Regions from separate parts of the Micromonospora sp. C97 genome, predicted to be linked through region 1. Evidence: riboswitches for the same ligand, from Rfam matches in the RefSeq annotation. Region 1 holds a riboswitch; the other holds the start of a gene.
The links. A riboswitch is a leader RNA that binds a small molecule or an ion and turns the genes downstream of it on or off. The one in region 1 is predicted to bind cobalamin.
Positions count from the first base shown of each region.

Region 2: linked by a shared signal. The riboswitch ahead of KBX26_RS31005 (ribonucleoside-diphosphate reductase subunit alpha) and the one ahead of cobN (cobaltochelatase subunit CobN) in region 1 are both predicted to bind cobalamin.

Region 1 is NZ_JAGPXU010000014.1:79,547-86,687, reverse strand. It holds gene KBX26_RS19580 (VWA domain-containing protein) at 1-380, opposite strand, end outside; gene cobN (cobaltochelatase subunit CobN) at 377-4,045, opposite strand; cobalamin riboswitch at 4,358-4,487, opposite strand; gene KBX26_RS19570 (MBL fold metallo-hydrolase) at 4,829-5,545, shown strand; gene KBX26_RS19565 (hypothetical protein) at 5,548-5,883, opposite strand; gene KBX26_RS19560 (RNA polymerase sigma factor) at 6,020-6,592, shown strand; gene KBX26_RS19555 (hypothetical protein) at 6,585-7,141, shown strand, end outside.
Region 2 is NZ_JAGPXU010000043.1:6,149-13,289, forward strand. It holds gene KBX26_RS30985 (ATP-binding cassette domain-containing protein) at 1-482, shown strand, start outside; gene KBX26_RS30990 (aldo/keto reductase) at 479-1,498, shown strand; gene KBX26_RS30995 (FadR/GntR family transcriptional regulator) at 1,503-2,225, opposite strand; gene KBX26_RS31000 (enolase C-terminal domain-like protein) at 2,233-3,627, opposite strand; cobalamin riboswitch at 3,915-4,132, shown strand; gene KBX26_RS31005 (ribonucleoside-diphosphate reductase subunit alpha) at 4,325-6,643, shown strand; gene KBX26_RS31010 (ribonucleotide-diphosphate reductase subunit beta) at 6,685-7,141, shown strand, end outside.

The DNA.
Region 1 (7,141 bases):
GCGCCGACCACCCGGTCCTCGGCGGCGCCCACCGGCAGCTCGACCAGGCGGGCCGGGCGGGTCTCGGCGGCGGCGGCGGCCGGATGCGGGCCGTCCGGGCACGCCGGGTCGGGCCCGGCCGGGTCACAACCGAACCGGCAACCGGCCACCTGGCGCACCGGGGGCAGCAGCGCGGCGAGGGCCCGCACGGCGGTGGACTTCGCGGTGCCCTTCTCGCCCCGGACCAGGACCCCGCCGATCGCCGGGGAGACCGCGTTGAGCAGCAACGCCAGTCGCATGTCGGCCATGCCGAGCACCGCGCTGAAGGGATAAGTCGCCACGGCGCCTCCTTTCGTTCGCGACTGCGGGGCTCGCAGAACCGGCTCACTCCTCGCGCTCACGCCCGGTCCTCCAGGTCGCCCTCGCTGGCCAGGTACGTGTCGCGCAGCCGGTCCAGGGTGGCCGGCTCCGGCTCGGCCCACAGCCCCCGGTCGGCGGCCTCCAACAGCCGCTCGGTGATGCCGCGCAGCGCCCACGGGTTGGACCGCTCCAGGAACTCCCGGGTGGTGTCGTCGAAGAGGTACGCGGCGGCGAGGTGTTCGTACATCCAGTCGTCGACGACACCGGCGGTGGCGTCGTAGCCGAACAGGTAGTCCACTGTGGCCGCCAGCTCGAACGCGCCCTTGTAGCCGTGCCGGCGCATCGCGGCGATCCACTTCGGGTTGACCACCCGGGCCCGGAACACCCGCCGGGTCTCCTCGCCCAACGTGCGGGTGCGCACGTCGTGCGGCATCGCCGAGTCCCCCACGTACGCCGCCGGTGACGTGCCGGTGAGGTGGCGGACCATCGCCACCATCCCGCCGTGGTACTGGAAGTAGTCGTCGGAGTCGACGATGTCGTGCTCGCGGGTGTCCTGGTTCTTCACCGCCACCGCGATCCGGGCGAACGAGCGTTCCATGTCGGCGCGCGCCTCCCGCCCGTCCAGGCCCCGGCCGTACGCGTAGCCGCCCCACACCGCGTACACCTCGGCCAGGTCGGCGTCGCTGCGCCAGGTGCGGGCGTCGATCAGGGGCAGCAGCCCCGCCCCGTACGCGCCGGGCTTGGAGCCGAAGATCCGGGCGGTGGCCCGCCGCTCGTCGCCGTGCTCGGCGAGGTCGGCGGCGACGTGCGCGCGCAGGTAGTTCTCCTCGTCCGGCTCGTCCAGGGCGGCGACCCGCCGGACGGCGTCGTCGAGCAGCGCCACGACGTGCGGGAACGCGTCGCGGAAGAAACCGGAGATGCGCACCGTGACGTCGACGCGCGGCCGGCCCAGCTCGGCGGTCGGCACCACAGCGATGCCGGTGACCCGCCGGGACCGCTCGTCCCAGACCGGCCGGCAGCCCAGCAACGCGAGCACCTCGGCGATGTCGTCACCCTGGGTCCGCATGGCGCTGGTGCCCCACACTGTCAACCCGACCGACCGGGGGTACCCGCCGGTGTCGGCGAGGTGCCGGGCCAGCAGCGAGTCGGCGAGGGCCACCCCGACGTCCCAGGCGTTGCGGCTGGGGATGGCCTTCGGGTCGACGGAGTAGAAGTTGCGGCCGGTGGGCAGCACGTTGACCAGGCCCCGGGTGGGTGAGCCGGACGGGCCGGGCGGCACGAACCTCCCGTCGAGCGCGCCGAGGGTGTGGGTCAGCTCGTCGGTGGTCCGGTCCAGGCGGGGCACCAGCTCGGTGGCGGCGAAGCGCAGCACCGCGGCGGCGTCCGGGATCGGTCGCCCGGTCGCCTCCGCCACCACGGCGTCGGCGGCGTCCACCGCCCAGCCCTGGGCCTCCATGCCGACGACCAACCGCCGCGCGAGCGCTTCGATGAGGTCGATCGCGTCGGCGGCGGTGCCGGCCGGCCCGTCCACCACGTCGGTGAGCGCCGTGGGCAGCGCCAGTCGCTGTCCCGGCGTCGCGAGCAGTTCCTGCTCGTCGAGGGAGTACGCGGCGGCCAGGGCCTGCCGCAGACCGGGCAGCGCGCGGGCGCCGCCCCAGATCTGCGGGGCGCGCAGCACCGCCAGGACCAGGTTGACCAGTGCCTCGCCGGTGGGCGCGTCGGCGAGGATGTGCAGCCCGTCGCGGATCTGCACGTCCTTGACCTCGCAGAGGTACCCGTCGAGGTGCAGCACGAAGTCGTCGAAGTCGTCCGGGTCGGGCATCGCCTCGGCGTGCAGGTCGTGGTGCAGCTCGGCGGCGCGCACCAGGTCCCAGATCTGGGCCCGCACGGTGGGCACCTTGGCCGGGTCGAGGGCCTGCACGGTGGCGTACTCGTCGAGCAGTTGCTCCAGTTTGGCCAGGTCGCCGTAGGTCTCGGCGCGGGCCATCGGCGGGACCAGGTGGTCGACGACCACGGCGTGCGCCCGCCGCTTGGCCTGGGTGCCCTCACCGGGGTCGTTGACGATGAACGGGTACACCAGCGGCAGGTCGCCGAGGACCGCGTCGGGCGCGCAGTTGGCGGCCAGGCCGAGGCCCTTGCCGGGCAGCCACTCCAGGGTGCCGTGCTTGCCCAGGTGCACCACGGCGTCCGCGCCGAAGCCGCCGTCCGCGACCGGCGCGGTCAACCAGCGGTACGCGGCCAGGTAGTGGTGACTCGGCGGCAGGTCCGGGTCGTGGTAGATCGCGATCGGGTTCTCCCCGAAGCCGCGCGGCGGCTGGATCAGCAGCACCACGTTGCCGAAGCGCAGCCCGGCGAGCACGATGTCGTCGCCGTCGGTGTACAGCTCGCCGGGCGGCTCACCCCAGTGTTCCCTGATCCGCTCCCGCAGCTCGGCCGGGACCTGGTCGAACCAACGCCGGTACGTCTGCCCCGGTATCCGGGCCTCGGCGCCGGCCAACTGCTCGGGGGTGAGCCACTCCACGTCGTGGCCACCGGCGGCGATCAGCGCGTGGATCAGCGCGTCGCCGTCGGTGGGCACCGGGCCGTCGCCCAGGTGGTAGCCGGCGTCCGCGAGCGCGGCGAACAACCGGACCGCCGACGCCGGGGTGTCCAGGCCGACCGCGTTGCCGACCCGGGAGTGCTTCGTCGGGTACGAGCTGAGCACCACGGCGACGCGCTTGTCGGCGGCCGGCACGTACCGCAGCCGGGCGTGGCGCACCGCGATCCCGGCGACCCGGGCGGCCCGCTCGGGGTCGGCGGCGTAGACCGAGAGCCCGTCGGCGTCGATCTGCTTGAACGAGAACGGCACGGTGACGATCCGGCCGTCGAACTCGGGGATGGCCACCTGCATGGCGGCGTCCAACGGGGACAGCCCGGCGTCGCTGTCGGCCCACTGCGCCCGGGTGCTGGTGAGACAGAGCGCCTGGATGATCGGCACGTCCAGGGCGGCCAGGACGCCGACGTCCCAGGCGTCCTCGTCGCCGCCGCCGGAGGCGTCGGCGGCGACCGCACCGCCAGCCGCGAGCACGGTGACCAGCAGCGCGTCACAGCGGGCGAAGAGCCCGAGCGGGCCGGCGTCGGCGGTCAGCCCGCGCAGGGAGCCGCAGAAGATCGGCAGCGGGTTGCCGCCGGCCGCCCGGACCGCCTCGACCAGCACGTCGATGAAGCCGGTGTTGCCGGCCAACGCGTGTGCCCGGTAGAAGACGATCCCCACTGTGGGCCGGTACGGGTCGGCCAGGTGCGCGCCGTGCACCCCGTACGCCGGGGTGCGCGCGGGCGGGGCGAACCCCTCACCGGTGAGCAGCACCGTGTCGGAGAGGAACCGCGCCAACTGCCCCAGGTTGTCCGGGCCGCCCTCGACCAGGTACGCCAGCGCCTGGGTCGCGACACCGGACGGCACGGTGGAGCTGGCCATCAGCTCCGCGTCGGGTGTCGCCTCGCCGCCGAGCACCACCGTCGGCACGCCGGTCGCGAGCACCGCGGCGAGGCCGTCCGGCCACGCCTGCCGACCGCCGAGCAGGCGTACGACGACGAGGGCGACCCCGTCGAGCAGGGCGGGCACCTCGTCGACGGTGACCCGCGCGGGGTTGGCCAACCGGTAGTCGGCGCCGCTGGCGCGGGCGGCCAGCAGGTCGGTGTCGGCGGTGGAGAGCAGCAGGATGCGCACGGCAGGCTCCGGAAAGTAACGTCGACGCGCTCGCCGATGCGAGCTGGCGACGTGGGATGGGCGCGGGGTTCAGCAGGCACCGCGACCCGGGCGGCTCACCGGCGCGGGGCCGACGGCGACGGGTGGCGCGGTGGGGAACTCAGCGGTGAACGGCGCGGGAGCGTGCGGATGCCGGCGCGTCAGTGCGGCCGGGGCGGGGCGCGGCGGGGCGTCCGCCGCTCGGTTCGCGACGGTGATCGTCGGTCACAGAGACGCCATGCGTCATCGGGTCCTCCTCGGGTGTCCACGCCCTGGGGTACGTCCCGACGGCCGAAGTATCCTGGCTTCCGGATCGACGCTCTCCCCCGGCCTTCCAACCGCAGACACACGGCCGTGACTCACGAGGGGGGATCGCTCCCCGGTGACAGTGGCGGGACCGCGTCGGATTCGCACCGACTTCCTTCACTGCCGTCAGGCTGCGAATGCTGCCACACCCCCGCGCCGCCGGTCAACGCCAGTCCAGCCCCACCAGGCGGACACCACCGATCGAGCCTCGCCGATCGGCGTGAATGCGGCTCCGCGCCTCGCGACGCCCCAGATCGATGCGCGACGCCCTTTGCTCTGCTGCCCTATGTGCACCAGGCACGGGGCGTCGCCGGTGCGTACAGAGCAGCAGAGCAAAGGACCGCCGAACCCATCCTGGCCTGCGCCGATCGTCCGGCAGGACGGTGCCCGACGGCGTGCTGACCTAGGATCGGCACCGCCACAGCGGCGAACCGCGATCAATGTCGGAGATCGATCACCATGGCCGTCCCACAGTTCCACCACCTGGCCGGCCGTGTCTGGGTCTGTCCAGGCGACCCCGACCCCGAGGCGGTCCAGGCCGGCGTCGCCGTCGTGGCCGACGAGCGCGGCAGTGTGATGATCGACGCCGGGCAGAGCCCCACGCACGCCCGCGCGATCCAGGCCGCGCTCGCCGCAGCCGGGCTGCCACGGCCCCGCTGGCTGGTCTACACCCACCACCACTGGGACCACGTCTGGGGCGCTTGCGCCTGGCCCGGCGTGGAGATCGTCGGACACGAGACGGCGGTGCCGCTGCTACGCGCTGAGGCTGCCCGGCCCTGGAGTCACCACTATCTGGACGAGCGGGTACGCGCCGACCCCCGCCTCGGCCCGAGCTTCCGGGCGCGAGCCCGTGCGATGGATTCCTGGGCGGACTTCACCATCCTGCCGCCAACCCGGACCTTCACCGATGTCGACGAGTTGTCGGTGGGCGTCGGGTTACGGCACGTCGGCGGCGGCCACGCCCCAGATTCGACGGTCGTGCTGGTGCCGGACTCGGGCGTCATGCTGCTCGGCGACTGCTTCTACCCGCCGCCGGCACACCTGCGCCGACCCGACGACGGCCCCGACCTGGACCTGGTCCGCCGACTGCTCTGGGACGACTACCTGTGGTACGTCTCCAGCCACGCCGAGCCGATGACGGCTGAGCAGGCCCGGTCAGCCGTCGAGGCCGCCTGACCTCAGCGGGCGTGACGTTCCGGGTGGGCCCGACTCCACGCCCGCATCCGCTCCGGGTAGCCGGTGCGCGCCGCCTCGTACAACGGCACCGCGTGCTTGCGGGCGATGGCCCCGGCCGCGCGGGGCGTTCCGGTACGACGACGGATCCACTCGCCGTCGTGGGCGATCGCCACGACCGTGGTGTCCGTGGCGGTCGTCTCCGGCTCCAGGTAGAACTCCACCCCGCGCCGGCTGGCGACGAACGCCTCCAGCGCCGCGAGGTCGTCGCGGTTCGCCTCCCGGTCCAGCTTCGTCGGGGTCGTCTCGGCACCCCGTGACCGGCGACTGAACCAGCTCATGCCCCGCCCCTCTCCTCGACGCCCCTCCAGTGCAGCACCGATTCCTGGCAATAGGCTGCACGCCCGGTGGGAGAGAGCTGATCCGGGTCGGAAATCCCTGTGGAACCCGCGGCGGGTGGGCGGTGTCATGTGGGTGATGCGAACGGAGGCTGCCCTGGACGACGAGGCGCTCGTCACCCGTGCTCGCGCCGGTGACCTGGAGGCGTACGACCTCCTGGTCACCCGGCACACCGCGTCCGCGTACCGGACGGCGGTGCTGCTCGGTGCCGGCTCGGACTCCGAGGACGTCATCCAGGAGGCGTTCGTGAAGGCGTACCGGAAGCTGTCCCGTTACCGGGGCGAGGCGTCCTTCCGGTCGTGGCTGCTGGCGATCGTCGCCAACGAGACCCGCAACCTGCACCGCTCCCGGGGCCGGCGCGACGGGCTCGTGCTGCGGGCGGCGGCAGCGGACCCCACGTCCGAGGTCGCCGAGGACGACGCTGTCGGCGCGGTCCTCGCCGGGGAGCGCCGGGCGTCGCTGGTGCGGGCCCTACGGCAACTGCCGGTACGCGACCGCGAGGTGATCGTCTGCCGGTTCTTCCTCGATCTCAGCGAGGAGGAGACGGTGGCGACGCTGGGCTGGCCCCGGGGCACTGTGAAGTCGCGCACCTCCAGGGCGCTGGCGAAGCTTCGCACCCTGCTCGACCGGGAGGAGGTCCGACATGGGTGACCTCGAACGGGAACTGCGGGACCTGTCCACCTGGCTGGACACACCCGATCCGCCCGACGTGAGCGCCCGCGTCCGCGTACGACTCAGCACGCCCGCGCCCCGGCGGCGCCGGTGGCGTTCGCTCGCCGCGGTGGCGCTCGTCACCCTGCTGGTGGCGGTGTTGCCGCCGACCCGGGCCGCCATCGCCGACGTTGTCACCGGGCTGCTGCGCTTCGCCGGTGTCAGCATCGCCACCGCGCCCGCACCGACACCGCCCGGTGCCACCGCGTCGCCGTTACCCGGGCAGCGGGTCGTCGCCCTGGACGAGGCGCAGCGGGCGGTACGGTTTCCGATCCGCCTGCCGGCGAAGCTGGGCCCACCCGAGCGGGTGCTGGTCGCCGATCCGGACGCCACCGGCAGGTACCGGGTGGCGACGCTGCTCTACGACGGGGGCGCGCTGCGCGTCGACGCGTTCGACGGTCACCTCGACCTGGCCTTCCACAAGGAGGTCACGCCGCCGGGCGCGAACTGGGTCCAGGTCAACGGCGACTTCGCCGTGTGGGTCGACGG
Region 2 (7,141 bases), on a different contig from region 1:
GCGTGGCCGCCAACCTGTATCTCGGCCGGGAGATCCTGCGCTCCGGGCCGCTCGGTCGGCTCGGCCTGCTGGACAAGCGCGCCATGCGGCAGGGTGCCGCCGCCGCCCTCGACGAACTGGGCGTACGGATTCCCCGGGTGACCACCCCGATCGCCATGCTCTCCGGTGGGCAGCGGCAGTGCGTGGCGGTCGCCCGCGCCATCATCTGGGCGACCAACGTGGTCATCCTCGACGAGCCCACCGCGGCGCTGGGCGTGGTCCAGACCGGGCGGGTGCTCGACGTGGTCCGGCGAGCCCGCGACGCCGGCATGTCGGTGGTGCTGGTGAGCCACAACATGCCGCAGGTGCTCGACATCGCCGACCGTGTCGAGGTGCTGCGCCTCGGTCAGCGGGCCGCCCAGCTGCGCGCCGACGAGGTCACCACCGACGACCTGGTCGCGGCGATGACCGGCAGCACCAGTGTGGATCGGCGTGAGCGGTGACGGCGGCCGTGCGCCGGGGTGCGCGCGGTCGCACCCGTTGGGCGGGCTGGGCCGCCGGCGGGTCGCCGCTGCGGCTGAGCCCGCTGGGCTTCGGTGCCGCGCAGGGCGGCAACCTGTACCGGGCGACGTCGGATGAGCAGTTCGCCGCCGCAGTGGACACCGCCTGGGCGGGCGGCATCCGGTACTTCGACACGGCGCCGCACTACGGGCTGGGCCTGTCGGAGCGGCGGTTGGGTGCCGCCCTGCGCTCCCGCCCGCGCGACGAGTACGTGGTGTCGACGAAGGTCGGCCGGCTGCTCGTGCCGTCACCGGAGGCGGCGCACCGACGGGACCCGGAGGGTTTCGACGTTCCGGCCGATCATCGCCGGGTCTGGGACTTCAGCCGCGACGGCGTGCGCCGTTCGTTGGAGGCGAGCCTTCGGCGCACCGGCCTGGACCGGATCGACGTGGTGTATCTGCATGATCCGGACGAGCACTGGAAGCAGGCCGCGTACAAGGCGGTTCCGGCGTTGGTGGAGCTGCGCGAGCAGGGCGTGATCGGTGCCGTCGGTGCCGGCATGAACCAGTCCGCGATGCTGGCCCGGTTCGTGGCGGAGACCGACGTGGACGTGGTGATGTGCGCCGGCCGGTACACGCTGCTGGAGCAGGGCGCGTTGACCGACCTGCTGCCCGCCGCGCAGGAACGCCACGTCGATGTGGTGGTCGCCGGGGTCTACAACTCCGGGTTGCTGGCCCGGGACATGCCGCCGACCGACGCCGTCTACGACTACCGGCAGGCGCCGGCGGAGGTGATCGACCAGGCCCGTCGGATAGCGCGGGTCTGCCAGGCGTACGGCGTCACGTTGCCCCAGGCGGCGTTGGCGTTCGTCCGTCGCCACCCGGCCGTGGTGTCGACGGTGGTCGGCATGCGTGACGAGGCCCAGGTGACCGAGACCCTGCGCCGAGCCGACGTCGACGTCCCCGATCAGCTCTGGGCGGCCCTGTACGACGAAGGGCTGCTCGACGTGCAGTCGTGAGCGGTCACGAGCGGGCCGTCTCGATGTTCGCGTCGGCGTCGTCGGGCAACCCCTGCAACGACTCCTCCACACCGATCAGGTGGTTGGCCATCCGGGTGCGGGCCCGCTCCGGGTCGCGCGCCACGAGGGCCTTCAGGATCGCCACATGTTCGTCGTGGGTCCGCAGGTCCGCGCCCTCCTCGTGCAGGCTGCGCCAGAGCCGGCCGCGGATCGTGCGCCCGGCGAAGGCCTCGATCAGGCCGACGAGCACCGGATTCTCGGCGTGCACCGCGATGATCCGGTGGAAGGCGATGTCGATCTCCATGATCCGCTCGTGGTCCTGCGGCGACTGGCCGACCAGCCGGGCCGCCTCGTCGAGCAGGTCCCCCGCCTGAGCCAACGCCTCGTCGGTGATCCTGGTGGCCGCCAAGCGGGCGGCCTCGCACTCCAGCAGTCGCCGGACGGTGTGGATGTGCCGCGGGTCGCCCTGGCCCTGGAAGTCGACCACGAAACCCATCGGGGCCAGCAGTTGCGGGGCGTCGAGGTTGGTGACGTAGGTGCCGTCGCCCTGGCGGATGTTGACGATGCCGAGGATCGACAGCGCGGACATCCCCTCGCGCAGCGAGCCCCGTGAGACGCCGAGCGACTCGGCGAGGTCCTTCTCGACGGGCAGCCGGTCACCGGGCCTGAACTGCCCTTCGAGGATCATCCGTTTGATGCCGTTGACCACTTCGTCTGTGCGAGACATGCTTCCCCTAGCGGCCGACGGGGGTGGCCTGTCCACCCGCGATCACGTACGCCTCCGGAGATGACACGGTAGTCGGGTCTGCCGCGGCCCAGTAGTGGCCGTCGGGAAACCGGTAGAGCGTGACCGACTCCTGACGCATCCGGGTGGAGTAGCCGGGCTGGCTGGGCAGGACGTATCCGCTTCCCGAGCCGGTGTCACGGATGATGCACGGGTCGGTGAAGTGTTCGTGCAGGTGGTCGACGAACTCGGTGACCCGGTTGGTGAGATCCCCCGAGATCGCCACGTAGTCGAGCACCGAGACGTGTTGGACCATCTCGCACAGCCCGACTCCGCCGGCGTGGGGGCACACCGGGATGTCGAACTTCGCGGCGAGCAGCAGCACGGCGACGATCTCGTTGATGCTGGCCAACCTGCCGGTGTCGAGCTGGCAGAAATCGATGGCCTCGGCCTGGAACAGCTGCTTGAACATCACCCGGTTGTGGCAGTGCTCGCCGGTGGCCACGCCGATCGGAGCGACGGCACGGCGGACGGCGGCGTGGCCGAGGATGTCGTCGGGGCTGGTCGGCTCCTCGATCCAGAGCGGCTTGAACCGGGCGAGGGCGCTGACCCACTCGATGGCCTGGCCGACATCCCACACCTGGTTGGCGTCGATCATCAGGTTGCGGTCCGGGCCGAGGATCTCCCGGGCGATCGCGCAGCGGCGGATGTCGTCGTCGAGGTTGGCGCCGACCTTGAGCTTGACGTAGCCGTAGCCGCTGTCCACCGCCTCCTGGCACAGCCGGCGCAGCTTGTCGTCGCCGTAGCCGAGCCAGCCCGCCGAGGTGGTGTAGGCGGGGTAGCCGGTCCGGTCGAGTTCGGCGAGGCGGGCGGCCTTCGTGCTCTCCTTGGCGCGCAGGATGGCCAGCGCCTCGTCCCGGGTCAGGGCGTCGGAGAGGTAGCGCAGGTCCGCGATGTCGACGAGTTGCTCGGGGGACATGTCGACGAGCAGTCGCCACAGTGGCTTGTCGGCGACCCGGGCGGCCAGGTCCCACGACGCGTTCAGCACGGCCGCCAGCGACAGGTGGACGACGCCCTTCTCGGGGCCGAGCCAGCGCAGCTGCGAGTCGGAGGTCAGGAGGCGGTAGACAGCGCCCATGTCCGCCGCCATCGTCGCCACGTCCAGGCCCACGAGGCGCTGTGCCTGGTGGACCGCCGCCGCCGCGACGATGTCGTTGCCACGGCCGATGGTGAAGGTCAGCCCGTGCCCCGCGAGCGGCGCGCCCGCGCCGTCGACGCCGTCGGTGTGCAGCACGACGTAGGCCGCCGAGTAGTCGCCGTCCTTGTTCATGGCGTCTGACCCGTCAGCGGTCAGGGAGGTGGGGAAGCGGACGTCCTCGACGGTGACGGCAGTGATCTGCGGCATGCGCTCCTCGCCCGGCTAGGCTAAAGATCAGATGATCACTGGGAGTATACGGACGGCTCGTTGAGCGCGTCAACGTTGTCGATCACTAGGGACACCCAGACATATGATGTTTGTGTCGGCTGTCGACCCACTGGCCACTGTCGACACCGGCGCGGAGAATGGTGCCTCCGTTGCCGGCGCCCTGCGGCGTGGCGCGCGCGGTCCGGGTGGTGACGGTGGTCACCGCGCTGGCCGCCGACACGCCCGAAACCGACATGTGGGGTGTGACAACGGCTCCGTCCCTATATATGGTGTCGAGCGCAGCTGGTTCGGCCGCTCATCCGGCGCGGTCGAGGCAACAGGGAACCCGGTGGAAATCCGGGACTGTCCCGCAGCGGTGAGTGGGAACGACCGCCGTCATCAGCACTGGGCCACCCATCGGCCTGGGAAGCGACGGCCACTAGGAGACCGGCGAGCCCGGTAGTGCCCGCGAGTCCGAAGACCTGCCAGCGCGCCGCGTACCCGAACCCGGGTGCGCGGCGGTCCGAGGCCGCGTGGGACGGCTGACGCCACCTGATCCCACGCCGCGCCGGCGTGGCGTCCGTCGGTGTCTGTCTCCTCGCGTCCGGGCCACCAGGTCTCGAACTCCGAGGAGCGAGTGGTGACAGTCACCCAGGTAGTCCCGGCCGGCGCCGACACGCCCGCGCGGCGGACGCCCATGCGGGTCCGCAAGCGCGACGGCGCGACCGAACCCGTGGACGTGAACAAGATCGTCCGGGCGGTGGAGCGGTGGGCCGACGACCTGACCGACGTCGACCCGATGCGGGTGGCCACCCGCACCATCAGCGGCCTCTACGACGGCGCCACCACCGCCGAACTGGACCGGCTCTCCATCCAGACCGCCGCTGAGATGATCGGTGAGGAGCCGCAGTACTCCCGCCTTGCCGCGCGGCTGCTGGCCGGCTACGTCGACAAGGAGGTACGCCGGCAGGGCATCACCTCGTTCAGCGCGGCGATCCGGGTCAGCCACGCCGAGGGTCTGATCGGTGACGACACCGCCGTGTTCGTCGCCGCACACGCCACGACCCTCGATGCCGCCGTCGACCCGGACGGCGACCGCCGGTTCGAGTACTTCGGCCTGCGCACCGTGTACGACAGGTACCTGCTGCGCCACCCCACCAGCCGACTGGTGCTGGAGACCCCGCAGTACTGGCTGCTGCGGGTGGCCTGCGGCCTGTCCCGTACGGCGGACGAGGCGGTCGGCTTCTACCGACTGATGTCCAGCCTGGCCTACCTGCCCAGCTCACCGACCCTGTTCAACTCCGGGACCCGGCACACCCAGATGTCCTCCTGCTACCTGGTCGACTCCCCGCTCGACGAGTTGGACTCGATCTACGCCCGGTACGCCCAGGTCGCCAACCTGTCCAAGTTCGCCGGTGGCATCGGCATCGCGTACTCCCGGGTCCGCTCCCGCGGCGCGCTGATCCGGGGCACCAACGGGCAGTCCAACGGGATCGTGCCGTGGCTGCGCACCCTGGACGCGAGCGTGGCGGCGGTCAACCAGGGCGGCCGGCGCAAGGGCGCGGCCTGCGTCTACCTGGAGCCGTGGCACCCGGACATCGAGGAGTTCCTGCACCTGCGGGACAACACCGGCGAGGATGCCCGGCGCACCCACAACCTGAACCTGGCCAACTGGATCCCGGACGAGTTCATGCGCCGGGTCGAGGCCGACGAGGTGTGGTCGCTGTTCGACCCGCACGAGGTGCCCGAGCTGCCCGACCTGTGGGGGGAGCGGTTCGACGCCGCGTACCGGGAGGCCGAGGCGCAGGGCCGGTACGTGCGGCAGGTCCCGGCGCGGGAGCTGTACGGCACGATGATGCGCACCCTGGCCCAGACCGGCAACGGCTGGATGACCTTCAAGGACGCGTCGAACCGGCTGTGCAACCAGACCGCCGAGCCGGGCAACGTGGTGCACCTGTCCAACCTCTGCACCGAGATCGTCGAGGTGTCCAGCGACGCCGAGACCGCCGTGTGCAACCTGGGCTCGGTGAACCTCGCCGCCCACCTCGGCGACGGCGGCATCGACTGGGAGCGGCTGCGCGCCACGGTGCGGACCGCGGTGACCTTCCTCGACCGGGTCATCGACATCAACTACTACCCGACCGCGCAGGCGGCGGCGAGCAACCCCCGCTGGCGGCCGGTCGGGCTCGGGCTGATGGGCCTGCAGGACGTCTTCTTCGCACTGCGGCTGCCCTTCGACTCGCCGGCCGCCCGGGAACTGTCCACCCGGATCAGCGAGGAGCTGTACCTGACCGCGCTGGAGACCTCCGCCGACCTGGCCCGCGACTTCGGCGCGCACCCGGCGTACCCGCAGACCCGGGCCGCGCGGGGCCAGCTCCAGCCCGACCTGTGGGGTGTCGAGGGTACGCAGACGGCCCGCTGGGATGCCCTGCGCGAGCGGGTCGAGGCGCACGGGCTGCGTAACTCACTGCTGGTGGCGGTCGCGCCGACCGCGACCATCGCCTCGATCGCCGGGTGCTACGAGTGCATCGAGCCGCAGGTGTCCAACCTGTTCAAGCGCGAAACCCTGTCGGGGGAGTTCCTCCAGGTCAACACCGCTCTGGTACGCGAGCTGAAGGCCCGCGGTCTGTGGACCGAGCGGATCCGTTCGGCGATCAAGCGGGCCGAGGGGTCGGTGCAGGACATCGCCGAGCTGCCGGCTGGCGTACGGGAGTTGTTCCGCACCGCGTGGGAGCTGCCGCAGCGGGCGTTGATCGACCTGGCCGCCGCCCGCGCCCCGTTCATCGACCAGTCCCAGTCGCTGAACCTGTTTCTGGCCGCACCGACCATCGGCAAGCTCTCCTCGATGTACCTGTACGCCTGGAAGGCCGGCCTGAAGACCACGTACTACCTGCGCTCGCGCCCCGCCACCCGGATCCAGCAGGCCACCGTCGGCGCTGTCTCGCCCGTCGCCGTCGACGCGGAGGCGTTGGCCTGCTCGCTGGAGAACCCCGAGTCGTGCGAGGCCTGCCAGTGAACCCCGCCGACGCCACCACCACCGATACGAGGACCACGCACATGCTGCTCGACCCCGGGATGGACCTCACCCTGCGCCCGATGCGCTACCCGCACTTCTTCGACCGGTTCCGCGACGCCATCCGCAACACCTGGACCGTGGAGGAGGTCGACCTGCACGCCGACCTCGCCGACCTGGACAAACTGTCGCCGGCCGAACGGCACCTGGTCAGCCGCCTGGTGGCGTTCTTCGCCACCGGCGACACGATCGTCGCCAACAACCTGGTGCTCAACCTCTACCAGCACGTCAACAGCCCCGAGGGCCGCCTCTACCTGTCCCGGCAGCTGTTCGAGGAGGCGGTGCACGTCCAGTTCTACCTCAACCTGCTCGACACGTACGTGCCCGACGAGACCGAACGTTTCGAGGCCTTCGCGGCGATCGAGAACATCCCCTCGATCCGGCGCAAGGCCGAGTTCTGCTTCCGCTGGATCGACTCGCTGGGCGACCTGCGGGAGCTGC